DNA from 3 places in the Geobacillus sp. C56-T2 genome. Region 3 is predicted to be linked to each of the others. Evidence: riboswitches for the same ligand, from Rfam matches in the RefSeq annotation. Region 3 holds a riboswitch; each other region holds the start of a gene.

Region 1 (4,146 bases), 890 kb from region 3:
CGAGCGAACAGCCAGTTCAGCGGCCGGCCGCAGCTGGCTATAGGAAATAGATAACCGAAATGGAAGAGAAATAGAAACGATCATGGTCAATAAACTGACTCCTAAAAAAACCGAAGCGGCAGCCATTGCTTTTCCATACAGCGAAAGCGGTACACCGGCGCGGCCGATGATCCAATACGTCATTCCGGCCATAATGAGCAGCTGTTCGCGCCAGCTGCTTATCATTCCAAGCACCAACAAAATCAGCGCCATCGCCAGCTTCCATTCCGCTCGCCACGTTCGCAGCCGATTGTCATAGGCGAACCGATCAAACTCGCGAATCATGCCCGTTCTTCCGTTCCGATCGCCCTTTATACAGGCCGATCACGTAGCCAATGACGCCAGCGCCAAGAGCGGCTTGCAGCGAAAACAGCAGCGTTTCCACTTCGCCGCCCGGCGGGGTGAAAATCGATTCAAACCACGGCCGGTAATGCGGAGCGAGCGTTTGAATCGCCCGTTCCGCCTGATCATCGGTGCCGCCAAATTCGGAGCCGCGCGCCCACCAAAGCGGAAGAAGGATCAACACCACGACGAAAGCGAACAGCCACCAGTTTTTCTTCATCGAATCACGCCCCCTTTTCCCGTTCAAATAGCGGAGAAGCTTGGTATGAAGCGAGCCAGTTCCAGACCATCACCGTCAAAATACCTTCCGTCACCGCCAGCGGCACTTGAGTGATGGCAAAAATGCCGGCAAATTTTAAAAACGAAGCGAGCACGCCGCCATCCGCCGCTGGAAACGCGACTGCCAATTGAACGGATGTAGTGACATAGGTCGCCAAATCTGACAAACAGGCAGCTAAAAATAGCGCCACCCGATGTGAAACAAGACCGCGCCGGTGCAGCTGATACACGCTAAACGCAACCAGCGGCCCAACGACCGCCATCGACAAAGCGTTCGCCCCCAATGTCGTCAATCCGCCATGAGCAAGCAGCAACGCTTGGAACAGAAGAACTAGCGTGCCGATGACAACCATCACCCACGGTCCAAACAACGCGGCCCCAAAGCCGATGCCGGTCGGGTGGGAGCTGCTTCCGGTGACGGACGGAATTTTCAGCGCCGACAGCACGAACGTAAACGCCCCGGCCAAAGCCATGAGCAGCTTTTGCTCCGGATGCTCTTTCAGCGTGCGGACGAGACGACGTAAACCCAACAAGAAAAATGGAAGAAACAATCCCCACCAAAATAGCGCCCATTTCGCTGGCAAAAACCCTTCCATAATGTGCATGGCATACGCGTCTTGTTCATTCGTCAAGAAGAAGTAACTTGTCAATAGCACCGCGATGGCAAGCCAACGACTTGTTCGCATCGTTATCGATTCGCCCCCTTCGGTTCATTAGCCGTTTTCCGCTTCCCAACCGGCGCCTCGCTTTCCCCTGCTGGCGCCCATTTGCATCCTGCCTCCTCATCAAACTCATACGTCGCCCATTCGCGAATCGGCGCCCCTTCACAAAGATGGATGCGCACCACCTCCCGCGCCTTTTCCGGCGTCATTTGTCGGTACCAGACGCCGTCCGGGTAGACGATCATCACGCATGCGTCTTGGCAGCGGCCGTTGCAGCGCGTTCGTGTCGTATGAACAAGATCGTCCAAACCAAGACGGGCGATCTCTTCGCGCACCGCCAGCGTCACTTCCTCCCCGCCATGACGGAGGCACGTCCCGCCGTTGCAAATGAACAAATGATGCCTCATTCCCCGCAAGTCCCACGTCGCCATCGAATTCCTCCTTTTGCAAGATTGGTAGAAATAAACACCTTTCAGCTTCGCTCCAAGAAAAATAAAAAAGCACCTCTACAGCAGAGGTGCAGAAAAATGCGTACGAAACCAAAAAAGAAGCCTAAAAGTGCCTAGTTCGGCCACCATTCTCCCGCACGTCTGCCTATAGTCCCGTAGGCATCCGTCCGACCCAAACAAGGCAGGTCTCCTGACTTAGGATCATCGCTTGCGGCGCCTTCCCGAAGCATCCTTCAGTGACTTGTTGCCGCAAAGCTCCCCATCACAGTGGCGGGCACCGTGCCGGATTTTCACCGGACTTCCCTTTTCACCCGAGCCGGTTTGACGAGCTCAGGCACCTTGTGGGTTCTTCACCATATCTACACTGTCATGGAACAAGCATCCGTCTCCATCGTAGTACAAGCGGGACGCTGCCGTCAACCGTTTTTTGCCGCCAAATCGTCGCGGGCCACGACAATGCCGTCCGCATCGGCGTACACGTACGCTCCCGGTTCCCAACGGACGCCGCCAAATTCAAGCACGACATCGCGGGCGCCTTTTCCTTCTTTTTTGCTTTTCACGGGACATGTGCCGATCGCCATTACTCCAATCGGCATGGCGCCAATTTCCGCTGAATCGCGGATGCAGCCGTGGATAATGACGCCAGCGAGCCCTCTCTCGCAGGCAATTTGCGCCAATCGGTCGCCGAATAACGCAACGCGGCGCGACCCTTTTCCGTCGACAACCAACACCGTCCCCGCTGGAACGGTCTCGAGCGCTTCCCGGACAAGCACGTTGTCCTCAAACACGTCGACCGTCGCAATCGGTCCGGAAAACATCTGTTTTCCGCCATATGATTGGAACGGCACCTCGCATACTTGCAGCTCGTCTAAAAATTGATCGCATAAATCGGCTGTTTTCATTGTCGCTCTCCCCTTTCCCTTTTTGCATTCGCCGCCATTCGCCAAAGTCCTGCCGACTACGCTTTTTTTGCGGCGCTGTTTATATTTGAAAAAGCGGATGTGGAGTTTTGCTAAACTAGACGTTGAACGTATTGACTCGTCCTTGCTGTCCGGCGAATGAAAAAACGGCCCCGCACGACATGGCGGAAACCGTTTCTGCCTGCCGGCTACGCGGCAAAAGCCGCCCCGTCCGGCCATTCAGCTCGGCTAGCTGGATTCGAACGAGCGCATCACGGAAGTCAAAGTCCGTTGCCTTGCCGCTTGGCTATAGCCCAACGTCTTTGTTGGCACTTACAGTAGGCAGCAACAAACCTCCCCTTTCGAATCAAAACGCATACCATTTTGCAAAAGGAAGCAAAATACAAATAATGATTCATGTTCCGTGCGTTTCACCACATCTTTACCATCTCTTCACAATCGCTTCATTTCAATAAAGTATAATGCAAAGAGAAAGGGGGGAACGACGTTGCGCCAAACCGCCGCCCTCCGCCAATGGCTTCATGTGTTGTGGTTATTGTGCCTGCCGCTCGGCCTCGCCGCATCAACCGCCGCACAGCCGTCCGTCGCCCCGAAACCGATCATCATCGCCCACCGCGGCGCATCCGGACACGCGCCGGAGCATACGCTCACGTCCTACCGCCTCGCCGCCCGCATGCAGGCCGACTATATCGAAGTCGATGTGCGGGCCACCCGAGACGGGAAGCTCGTCGCTTTGCATGATGCCACACTCGCTCGGACGACAAACGCCGAAACCGTTTATCCGCGCCGATCGCCATGGCAGGTCAGCGATTTTTCAATTCGTGAGCTCAAAAAGTTGGATGCTGGCTCGTGGTTGGCTCCACGCTTTGCCGGCGAGCGCGTCCCGACGCTTGATGAGGTCATTCAGATGTTGAAAGCGGAGTGTGTGGAAGCCCCGCTGTACATCGAAACGAAACAGCCCGGCATCGAAAAGGCCGTCGCGCACCTGCTGCAAAGCCATCACATGTTTCGCCCCGGCCGCGTCATGTTTCAATCGTTTTCCCGAAAAAGCCTCGAGGCGCTGCGTCGGCTCATTCCGCGCGGCATTCCGCTCATCCAATTGATCGACGGAAGGGAAGCGCAACATTGGAACGATCAACGGCTGAGACAAATCGCCTCCTACGCCGATGGCATCGGCTTGCCGCTTTCGGCCGTCACCAAAGAGCGAGTGCGCGCCGCCCATCGCCGCGGGCTCATCGTCCACGTCTATACCGTCAATGCGCCGCACGATCTGGCGCGCCTATGCACCATGGGCGTAGACGGGATCTTTACCGACTATCCCGACCGCCCGGCTCGCATCGCCGCTTGCCGCCGGCCGCCCGACCATTGACTAGCCTTCAGGGAGACGGGCGGGATTTTAGTTTACATAATATTATTATTGTTTAAAAACAAAATCGTTTCCATCTGATCCGATTC
Region 2 (4,146 bases), 1.4 Mb from region 3:
GATTTTCCGGCGCGCAACGTCAACGCCGACATGAAGCGCCACCGCCTCGCCGAACGCGAACGCGTTCAACTCGCGGCCGTTGGCGATCAGTGTTGCCGCACCGACGAGAAAAAATGGCAACAATAGTCCGCTATACGTCCATCCGCGCATCGCCACGCTCCCCATCAGCCAAGAGATGATTTGCCGCAATTCGTCGCCGGTCAAAGCGATCATGAGCGAAATGAAGGCGCTAAAAAAGGCCCCGAAAATAATGCCGGCTAAAATGATCGTCTCCACCGACATCCGCCGATCGACGGCGCGAGTAAACGCCAAGACGGCCGCAAGCGTCGCCATGCCGCATACGATGCTGACGATCGGCAGTGTAAACGTGCCGAACAGCGGCCATTGCCAGCCAAGGAAGATCACGAGCACCGCGCCGACCGACGCGCCGGATGAAACGCCGAGCGTGTACGGGTCGGCGAGCGCGTTTTTCAAAAGCCCCTGAAACGCCGCCCCAGCCAGCGCCAACGAAGCGCCAACCAAAAAGGCGAGCACGACGCGCGGCAGACGGATCGCCATCACAATCGGCACCCAGTCGGAAGGAACGTCCGACGAGAGCGGCATTCCGAGCCATTGCGACGCGAGAATCTCGATAATAGAAGAAAAGGGAATCGACAGCGACCCTGTCGATACCCCTGCGAGCAGCGAAAATACAGCCGCCGTAACGGCTAGGATATACATCGGTAGTTTACTGAAACACTTCCGGGTAAATGGCTTTGGCAAGTTCCTCGACCCCTTCGGCGAGGCGCGGACCCGGCCGGCTGACCAAATCGGTGTTGACATCATACACCCGCTTGTTTTTCACCGCCGGCACATCTTTCCAGGCCGCGCGCTCGAGCACTTGTTTCGCCCCGCCGTATGTCGTGATGATCACATCCGGCTTATAGGCCACCGCTTTTTCCTCGGTCACCATCGGCCAGCCTTCCAAATCGCCGGCGACGTTTTTCGCTGAAATCACTTGAAGCATCTCATCCATGAACGTTCCTTTGCCGGCCGTATACAGCTGCGGCGGCGGCGACACTTCCACCCACACATTCGCCCGCTTGTCCGCCGGAATTTGTTTCGCTTTTTCTTCGATTTGCGAAAGCTTTTCTTTCATCCCTTCAATCACTTGCTTCGCTTTGTCCACCGTTCCCGTCGCTTTGCCGATGAGCTCGATCGAGGCGTACACGTCCGCAAACGATTTCGCATCATTGACGACAAGCACGGTGATGCCGGCGTCTTTCAATTGCTGCAAGCCATCGCGCGAGTTATGGGCGCTTGACGCATGAGCCAAGACGAGATCCGGTTTGAGCGAAATGATTTTCTCGACATTAAACTCCATCCCGCCGATTTTCGTTTTTGTTTTGACGTCTTCAGGATAATTGTCAAAATCGCTGACGCCGACAATTTTTTCACCGAGCCCTAACGCGTAGGCGATTTCCGTATTGCTCGGGATGAGCGAAACGATCGTTTTCGGTTCCGCTTTGATGGTGACCTCTTCCCCAAGCCCGTCTTTCACCGTCACCGGAAACGCCGATTGTTCCGCTTTCGGCTCCTCTTTTTTTGTCGGCTGGGCGCTGCTGCCCGCTCCGCTGCTGCAACCGGCAAGCATAACGGCCAAAAGGATGAGAGCAGCGAGCGCCGCAGACCATTTCCAACGCTTCATCCGTACGTTCCCCCTTCAATGATGTATGTACAATAAAAAAACGCCCATTCCGTCCGGTTGGGGAATGAGCGGAAAACAGACCGCCAATGGGCACAACCATGCCCTATGCGACTGTTTCCGCGTCTCACCCCCCGAAGATTCGGAAACTGCGGCAAGCAAGGCAGGTCTACTGGCTCATGCGTCATCCTACTCTGAAGCCTTCCCGTACGGAAAACAGCGCAAGCCATCCGTCCGTACAGTGGCGATTTCATTTCGTCCGCATTGACAGTTGCGGGGACAGCTCCGGATTCCCACCGGATTCCCTATTAAGCCTTTTCGGCACCTTGCTGCGAGTTGATTGAGTTATCGGATATGGACATTTTTATATTAAAGCAAGGCTTGGCATTTGACAACTATGAATTTACAGCGGGCTGGCGGAAGAGGTCATCGATCCACTTTTGCGGTCAGGCAGCTCGGCTCCAGTGTCCGTGTTTTGTACGGAACGCCGCATGCACCATTGCATCGAACTCCGCGATGTCAAATGCCGCCACGTTGCCTGCCTCCACTCTCTCCCCTTCACCGTTTGCCAACGACGCGTTCCTTTGAAAAACAGGAAAAGACGCCCCCCCTCTGGCCCGGCGTCTTTCCCGAATGCAAGCTTCATCTCCTCACTGCTCGATGTATTTTTCAAACACAAAGCCGAAATCTTTCACCGTATAGTTCTTTTTCGCTTCCGTCAGCCATTGAAACGCGTATTCATTCACGGCCTGAAAATCGGCCGACACATTGGCGCTGTCGCCGCGCATGTTGGCAAACACCTTGGCCGCCAGCTCGAGGCTCCGCTCGGCATAGTCGAGCTTCATTTCATTTTCGCGGCAAATGTCGGCGATCGCAAGCAGCGATTTATACAAATCTTTCAGTTCCTCGATATGTTTTTTATGCACATCAATCGAGTAGGCGTGCGACCCGATTTTGAATTTGATTTCCGCGTCCATATCGACCGTTCCGGCCGTCTCGAGCGACACGTCGGAAATCGGATGCTTGTAGTAATCGTAGCGGCGCAGCGTCCGTTTTTTGCTTGCTGCGCTCGTGCCGTCCAGATGAATGAGCGCACGGTTGGTGAAGCAATACTCATCGGATTTCGATTTAATAAGGAAGTAAATTTTTTCTCCATCCTCGTGCATCACATAATCATCGGCATCGACTTTGTCGTAGTCTTTCGGTTGAATGACCGAACCGATGTCGCTCAATCCAAGCACATCGGCCGCGACTTTTCCAAACATGCTCATTTCTCGCCCCGACCCCTTCCATTTTTCATTGGCTCGCGCCACTCCGCAACGGGCAGCAACGCACGTTGTTTTGGCAGAGCACCGCATCCTCTATAGTCATACGTGGAGGGCAAAAAAAAAGTTTCATGTTTGCCAACCATTGAACGGCCCAACGCCTTGTTCAGACGGCGTCAGGCCGTACACGCCACTACAGTTCCCCGCTCAGTCGCGAGCCTTTGTTCGTAAGGCGCAGGACGATCAAATACACAAGCCCAATGGCGATCCAAATCAGTCCGAGCTTTTTGCTGAGCGGATCGAGATTGATCCATACGTAGCCGATGACGACAAAACCGATGAGCGGAAACAAAAGATGGTTGATATAGTCATGGCTCTTTTGTTTGCGCAAAAAGTAGTTCATCACCGATACATGCAAAAAGAGAAATGCAGTCAGGGCGCCGAAGTTGACAAGCGAAGCGAGCTTATCGATTTGCGAAGCGAACACCGTCGTGACAATGAGCGAAATGACAGCGACAAGCAAGGTGCTTACGTACGGTGTTTGAAACTTCGGGTGCACTTTGGCCAGCACGCCGGGCAATTGACGGTCGCGACCCATGCTATACAAGATGCGGGAAATAGCCGCCTGCGCCACAAGGGCGTTGGCGATTCCCCAAGAAAACGCCGTGGCAATGATCGTTGTCCATTTGAGCCACGGTCCGCCTGCCAGCTCCGCAATCTGATAAAACGCCGCGTCTGCGTTTTTAAACGTCGTATAATCAGGCCAAATCAAAGCCGCCACCCATGTTTGAATGATAAACAGCGCCCCGACCACCAGCAGAGCGCCGATGATCGCCTTGCCGATGGACGACCTTCCGTCTTTCGTTTCCTCAGCGAGTGTTGACACCGCGTCAAAACCGAGAAAGCTCAATACGGCGATCGACACCGCTCCCATGACCGTTCCCATGCTGAAATGATCGGGGTCATACAACGGCTTAAACGTAAATTCCGCTCCGTTCACCCCTTTGAAAATCGCCACAACGCCCGTGATGACGAAAATCGCCAAAACGATGAGCTCTAGGATAACGATCACTTTATTGGCTCTCGCTGTCATTTCAATGCCGAGAATGTTAATGACCGTATTGATGCCGATAAACAGCACGAGCCACACATACATCGGCACTTCCGGCACAATGTCGGCTAGAGCGGCGGCGCTGA
Region 3 (4,146 bases):
GCGCCGAACGTCAGAGAGTACAGTGACATCCGAGCAGAAGTATGGGGAGAAGGGGAGGATGTGAGGGACGACGTTGTGAAAAAAATGATCGAAAAATTGCGGAAACGGCTAGCATCTTGTTTTTCTGAACCGATTGATCAGATTATCGTCAATGTACGGGGAAGAGGGTATCGCTGGGAATGCGAAATTCCTTATCGCATCATTGTGTCGCAAGATGATTATGAATATGTCATATGAAAATTATGAAAAGCGGGAAATGGTCACCTAGCCGGTGACCATTTTTTTTTATAATGCCATTGTCAAAAGCAAAAAAATCAAGGAGGGATTTGTAATGGGGACATTAACGGCACAGTTGTTGATTGGAAAGGGGCATCCGTACCATGGCGGCATCAGCCCGACACATTATTTGTTCTTGTCCGAGAATAGCGTACCGGCGTGGATTTTAGTCCGGGAAAATTTGCTCTCGTCTAAGCAGGAGAAACCGTTCATGAAAAAAGTATGGATTCCGACGCTTGAACATATGCTTGAGGACGGGCTGCTCATGGTGGCGTATTACGTCCTTCATGACCCTGTGATCCAAGAAAAGGCGAAACCGTTCATTGAAGGGAAAAAGGGCGGACGTGTTCAATTGTACGATGATATTGATATGAGCCATCTTCGCGAGCTGCATTCGCTCTGCCGGCAAATCGACACCGACTATAAAATTGCGTTCACTATTTTTGATGATTCCACATTAAACGGTCATTTGGATGTATTGAAGCAATACAAGATGGATGTGGAAATTTGCCTTTCATGCTATCACCGTTATAAGGATGTGTGGAACCGGCGGACGGTGGAAAGAGGAAGCTGGCCGATTCGCTGACAGTGCTGTTTCCCCGGGCGGAATGGCCGCCCGCCACGCCTGGGGGATGTTTCAACGCTTGGTGAGCTGTGAGGATTCAAAGGGAATGGAACGATAAATCACAAAGACGGAAGGGGAATCAAAATGGAAACGATTAATGTATTTGTGTATGGGACACTGCGGATAGGAGGACGCAATCATCGGCTGATTGCCAATTATGTGCAGTCCGTTCGCAAAGTGACGGTGAAAGGGAGGCTGTTCCATTTGCCAGCTGGCTATCCGGCGATGGTGGACGGAAACGGGACCGTTCACGGCGAAATGTTCGAACTAAGCGATCCGGAAGCGGTGCTTGCTTTGCTCGATCAACTTGAAGGGTATCACGGCCCGGGGGAGTTGAATCATTATGAGCGAATCACTGTTGTCGCAACGGATGCTGATGGCAATACGTATACTTGTTACGCTTATGTTTATCCGCAGGAGCAGGAAGAATGGCTCACACAACACGCTCAACTCGTTTTCGGGGGTGATTGGATGACGTTTCTCCATTCTCCAAAGGAAGTGTTGTATTTTGCGTATGGCTCGTGCATGAGTGAACGCGATTTTCGGCCCACTGTTCCCCATTTTGAAGTGATGGGCCGGGCCGTGCTTGATGACTATCGGCTGGCGTTTACCCGATATTCGTGCAGGAGGGAGGGCGGAGTGGCCGATATTGTGCCTTCCCCCGGCGATCGGGTCGAGGGGGTGCTGTATAAAATTCCGGAGCACTATGTGGCGAATCTTGATCGGCGCGAAGGAGTTCCAGCCGGTGTGTACCGCCGAGAATACGTCGATGTGCAGTTTCACGGGCAGTTTGTCCCCGCACTTACGTATGTTGTCGTTGACAAACAGGCAGAGGAAATTGCGCCGAGCGCATCGTATGCCGCTATTATTCTTAATGAAGGGATGTCCCGCTTGAGCCGGCAATACGCTGAACAAGTGCGGCGCCATATTGAAAGATTATGGGAAAAAGGGCGCGGAAAGGGAGGCAGATAAAAACAAGTTTGTAGATTTTGAGAAACGCGGCTGGGAAGCGGCCTACGCCCTTAAATCACCCCCTTTCTAGGACAGTGTTTCTAAGGATTGATCGAGAAAATCTCGCTTGTCCCTTGCAATTCTTGTTGTTTTAGTATATGCTTGTTCCATCAGGATGATCATCCACTATATATTGTTTTGTTCTCTTTTTTAAACAACTATATATCGTTTCGCCAAGCAATGGTGTCCATCAGGACTTAATAGGGAATCCGGTGCGAATCCGGAACTGCCCCCGCAACTGTATGTGCGGACGAAATGGGATGGCCACTGGCGGTAAGAGCCATTTAGCGCCGCTGGGAAGGCCCCAAAGTAGGACGATGCACGAGTCAGGAGACCTGCCTTGCTTGGAACGTTTCATGTTCTTCGGGGTGTGAGAAGATGAAACGATAGGGGAAAAGAAAAAGGGAGTTCGTCTGCCTTTTTCCGTCTGTCGTTTCATCCGCTCGCCTGCCCGAGCGGATTTTTTTATGGAGGAGAGGGGAAACGAATGACAGTGTCGACGAAATCAATTGTTGTCGATGATCAAGGAAAAGAGAAAGCATTTTCGCGCGAGGAGTTTGCTAGGTTGGTGGAGCAGGCGGCGGCCGACTTTGTCCGTCTGTCGCTCGAGGAATATGAAGAACGTGTATGGCAGCTTCTCAGCCGAAAAGAGATGGTCACCTTCCGGCAGCTGTATCAAACCGCCATTTTGGAAGGGCTGTCGTATATTAGTGAGCAGGAGCCGGAATGGACGTTTGTGTGCGCCCGCCTGTATTTGCAGCAACTGTACCGCGAGGCAGCACGGCATCGCGGGTACGATGAGCGCAAGCGGTATGGCGATTTCTACTCGCTCCTTGTTGTGCTGACGGAACAAGGAGTATATCATCCGCTGCTGCTTGAACGTTATACGAAAGAAGAAATTGAGTCCATCGGTGCGTTTCTTGATCCGGAGAAGGACAAGTTGTTTACGTACATAGGGTTGCGCACGCTTGCGGATCGGTATTTGGCCCGCGATTATGAGCGGCGGCTGTATGAATTGCCGCAGGAGCGATTTTTGGTCATCGCCATGACGCTCATGGCGAACGAACCACAGCAGCGGCGGCTTGAGCTGGTGAAGGAAGCGTATTGGGCGTTAAGCAACCTATACATGACCGTGGCGACGCCGACGCTTGCCAACGCCGGGAAGTCATACGGCCAGCTGTCGAGCTGCTTTGTCGACACGGTCGATGACAGTTTGCAAGGGATTTACGACAGCAACACCGATATCGCCAATTTATCGAAATCAGGCGGCGGCATTGGGGTTTATTTAGGGAAAATTCGGTCGCGCGGCAGCGACATTAAAGGATTCAAAGGGGTCTCTTCCGGTGTCATCCCGTGGATGAAGCAGCTGAACAACACAGCGGTGAGCGTCGATCAGCTGGGACAGCGAAAGGGAGCCATTTCCGTCTATTTGGATGTGTGGCATAAAGATATTTTTGCGTTTCTCGATGCGCGGCTCAACAACGGCGACGAACGGCTGCGGACGCATGACTTGTTCACCGGCGTTTGCATCCCTGATTTGTTCATGGAACAGGTCGAACAGCGCGGCGACTGGTATTTGTTTGATCCGCATGAAGTGCGGACGGTGATGGGATTTAGCTTGGAAGACTTTTATGATGAGGAAAAAGGGAAGGGCAGCTTTCGGGAGAAATATTGGCAATGCGTCAACGAGCCGAGGCTGTCGAAAGAAAAAGTGCCGGCGATCGAAGTGATGAAAGGCATTATGCGCAGCCAGCTCGAGTCCGGGACGCCGTTTATGTTTTACCGCGATGAAGTGAACCGGCAAAATCCGAATCGCCATCTCGGGATGATTTACTGCAGCAACCTTTGCACGGAAATCGCGCAAAACCAAAGCCCGACGGTGATGAAGCGGCAATATGTGAAAGACGGGATGATTGTGATCGAAAAAATCCCGGGCGATTTTGTCGTCTGCAATTTATCGTCGATCAACTTGGCGCGTGCGGTGACCGATGGGGTGTTGGAGCGGCTCATCCCGATTCAAATGCGGATGCTTGATAATGTCATTGATTTAAATAACATTCCGGTGCTGCAGGCCGGTTTGACGAACGAAAAATACCGCGCTGTCGGGCTTGGCACTTTTGGCTGGCATCATTTGCTGGCGTTAAAAGGCATTCGCTGGGAGTCGGAGGAAGCGGTTCGCTACGCCGATGAACTGTATGAAACGATCGCGTATTTGGCGATTCAAGCGAGTATGG

Evidence for each region. A riboswitch is a leader RNA that binds a small molecule or an ion and turns the genes downstream of it on or off. The one in region 3 is predicted to bind cobalamin.
Region 1: linked by a shared signal. The riboswitch ahead of GC56T2_RS08855 ((2Fe-2S) ferredoxin domain-containing protein) and the one ahead of GC56T2_RS04465 (ribonucleoside-diphosphate reductase subunit alpha) in region 3 are both predicted to bind cobalamin.
Region 2: linked by a shared signal. The riboswitch ahead of GC56T2_RS11050 (ABC transporter substrate-binding protein) and the one ahead of GC56T2_RS04465 (ribonucleoside-diphosphate reductase subunit alpha) in region 3 are both predicted to bind cobalamin.

What each region holds. Positions count from the first base shown of each region.
Region 1 is NZ_VJWB01000001.1:1,753,006-1,757,151, forward strand. It holds gene GC56T2_RS08840 (energy-coupling factor transporter transmembrane component T family protein) at 1-324, opposite strand, end outside; gene GC56T2_RS08845 (energy-coupling factor ABC transporter substrate-binding protein) at 308-601, opposite strand; gene GC56T2_RS08850 (energy-coupling factor ABC transporter permease) at 606-1,346, opposite strand; gene GC56T2_RS08855 ((2Fe-2S) ferredoxin domain-containing protein) at 1,349-1,753, opposite strand; cobalamin riboswitch at 1,935-2,128, opposite strand; gene rraA (ribonuclease E activity regulator RraA) at 2,188-2,673, opposite strand; tRNA gene GC56T2_RS08865 (tRNA-Gln) at 2,915-2,987, opposite strand; gene GC56T2_RS08870 (glycerophosphodiester phosphodiesterase family protein) at 3,179-4,060, shown strand.
Region 2 is NZ_VJWB01000001.1:2,219,185-2,223,330, forward strand. It holds gene GC56T2_RS11045 (FecCD family ABC transporter permease) at 1-762, opposite strand, end outside; gene GC56T2_RS11050 (ABC transporter substrate-binding protein) at 728-1,687, opposite strand; cobalamin riboswitch at 1,830-2,028, opposite strand; gene GC56T2_RS11055 (PH domain-containing protein) at 2,335-2,949, opposite strand; gene GC56T2_RS11060 (APC family permease) at 3,143-4,146, opposite strand, start outside.
Region 3 is NZ_VJWB01000001.1:858,895-863,040, forward strand. It holds gene GC56T2_RS04445 (winged helix-turn-helix domain-containing protein) at 1-237, shown strand, start outside; gene GC56T2_RS18015 (hypothetical protein) at 332-862, shown strand; gene GC56T2_RS04460 (gamma-glutamylcyclotransferase family protein) at 986-1,873, shown strand; cobalamin riboswitch at 2,076-2,269, shown strand; gene GC56T2_RS04465 (ribonucleoside-diphosphate reductase subunit alpha) at 2,400-4,146, shown strand, end outside.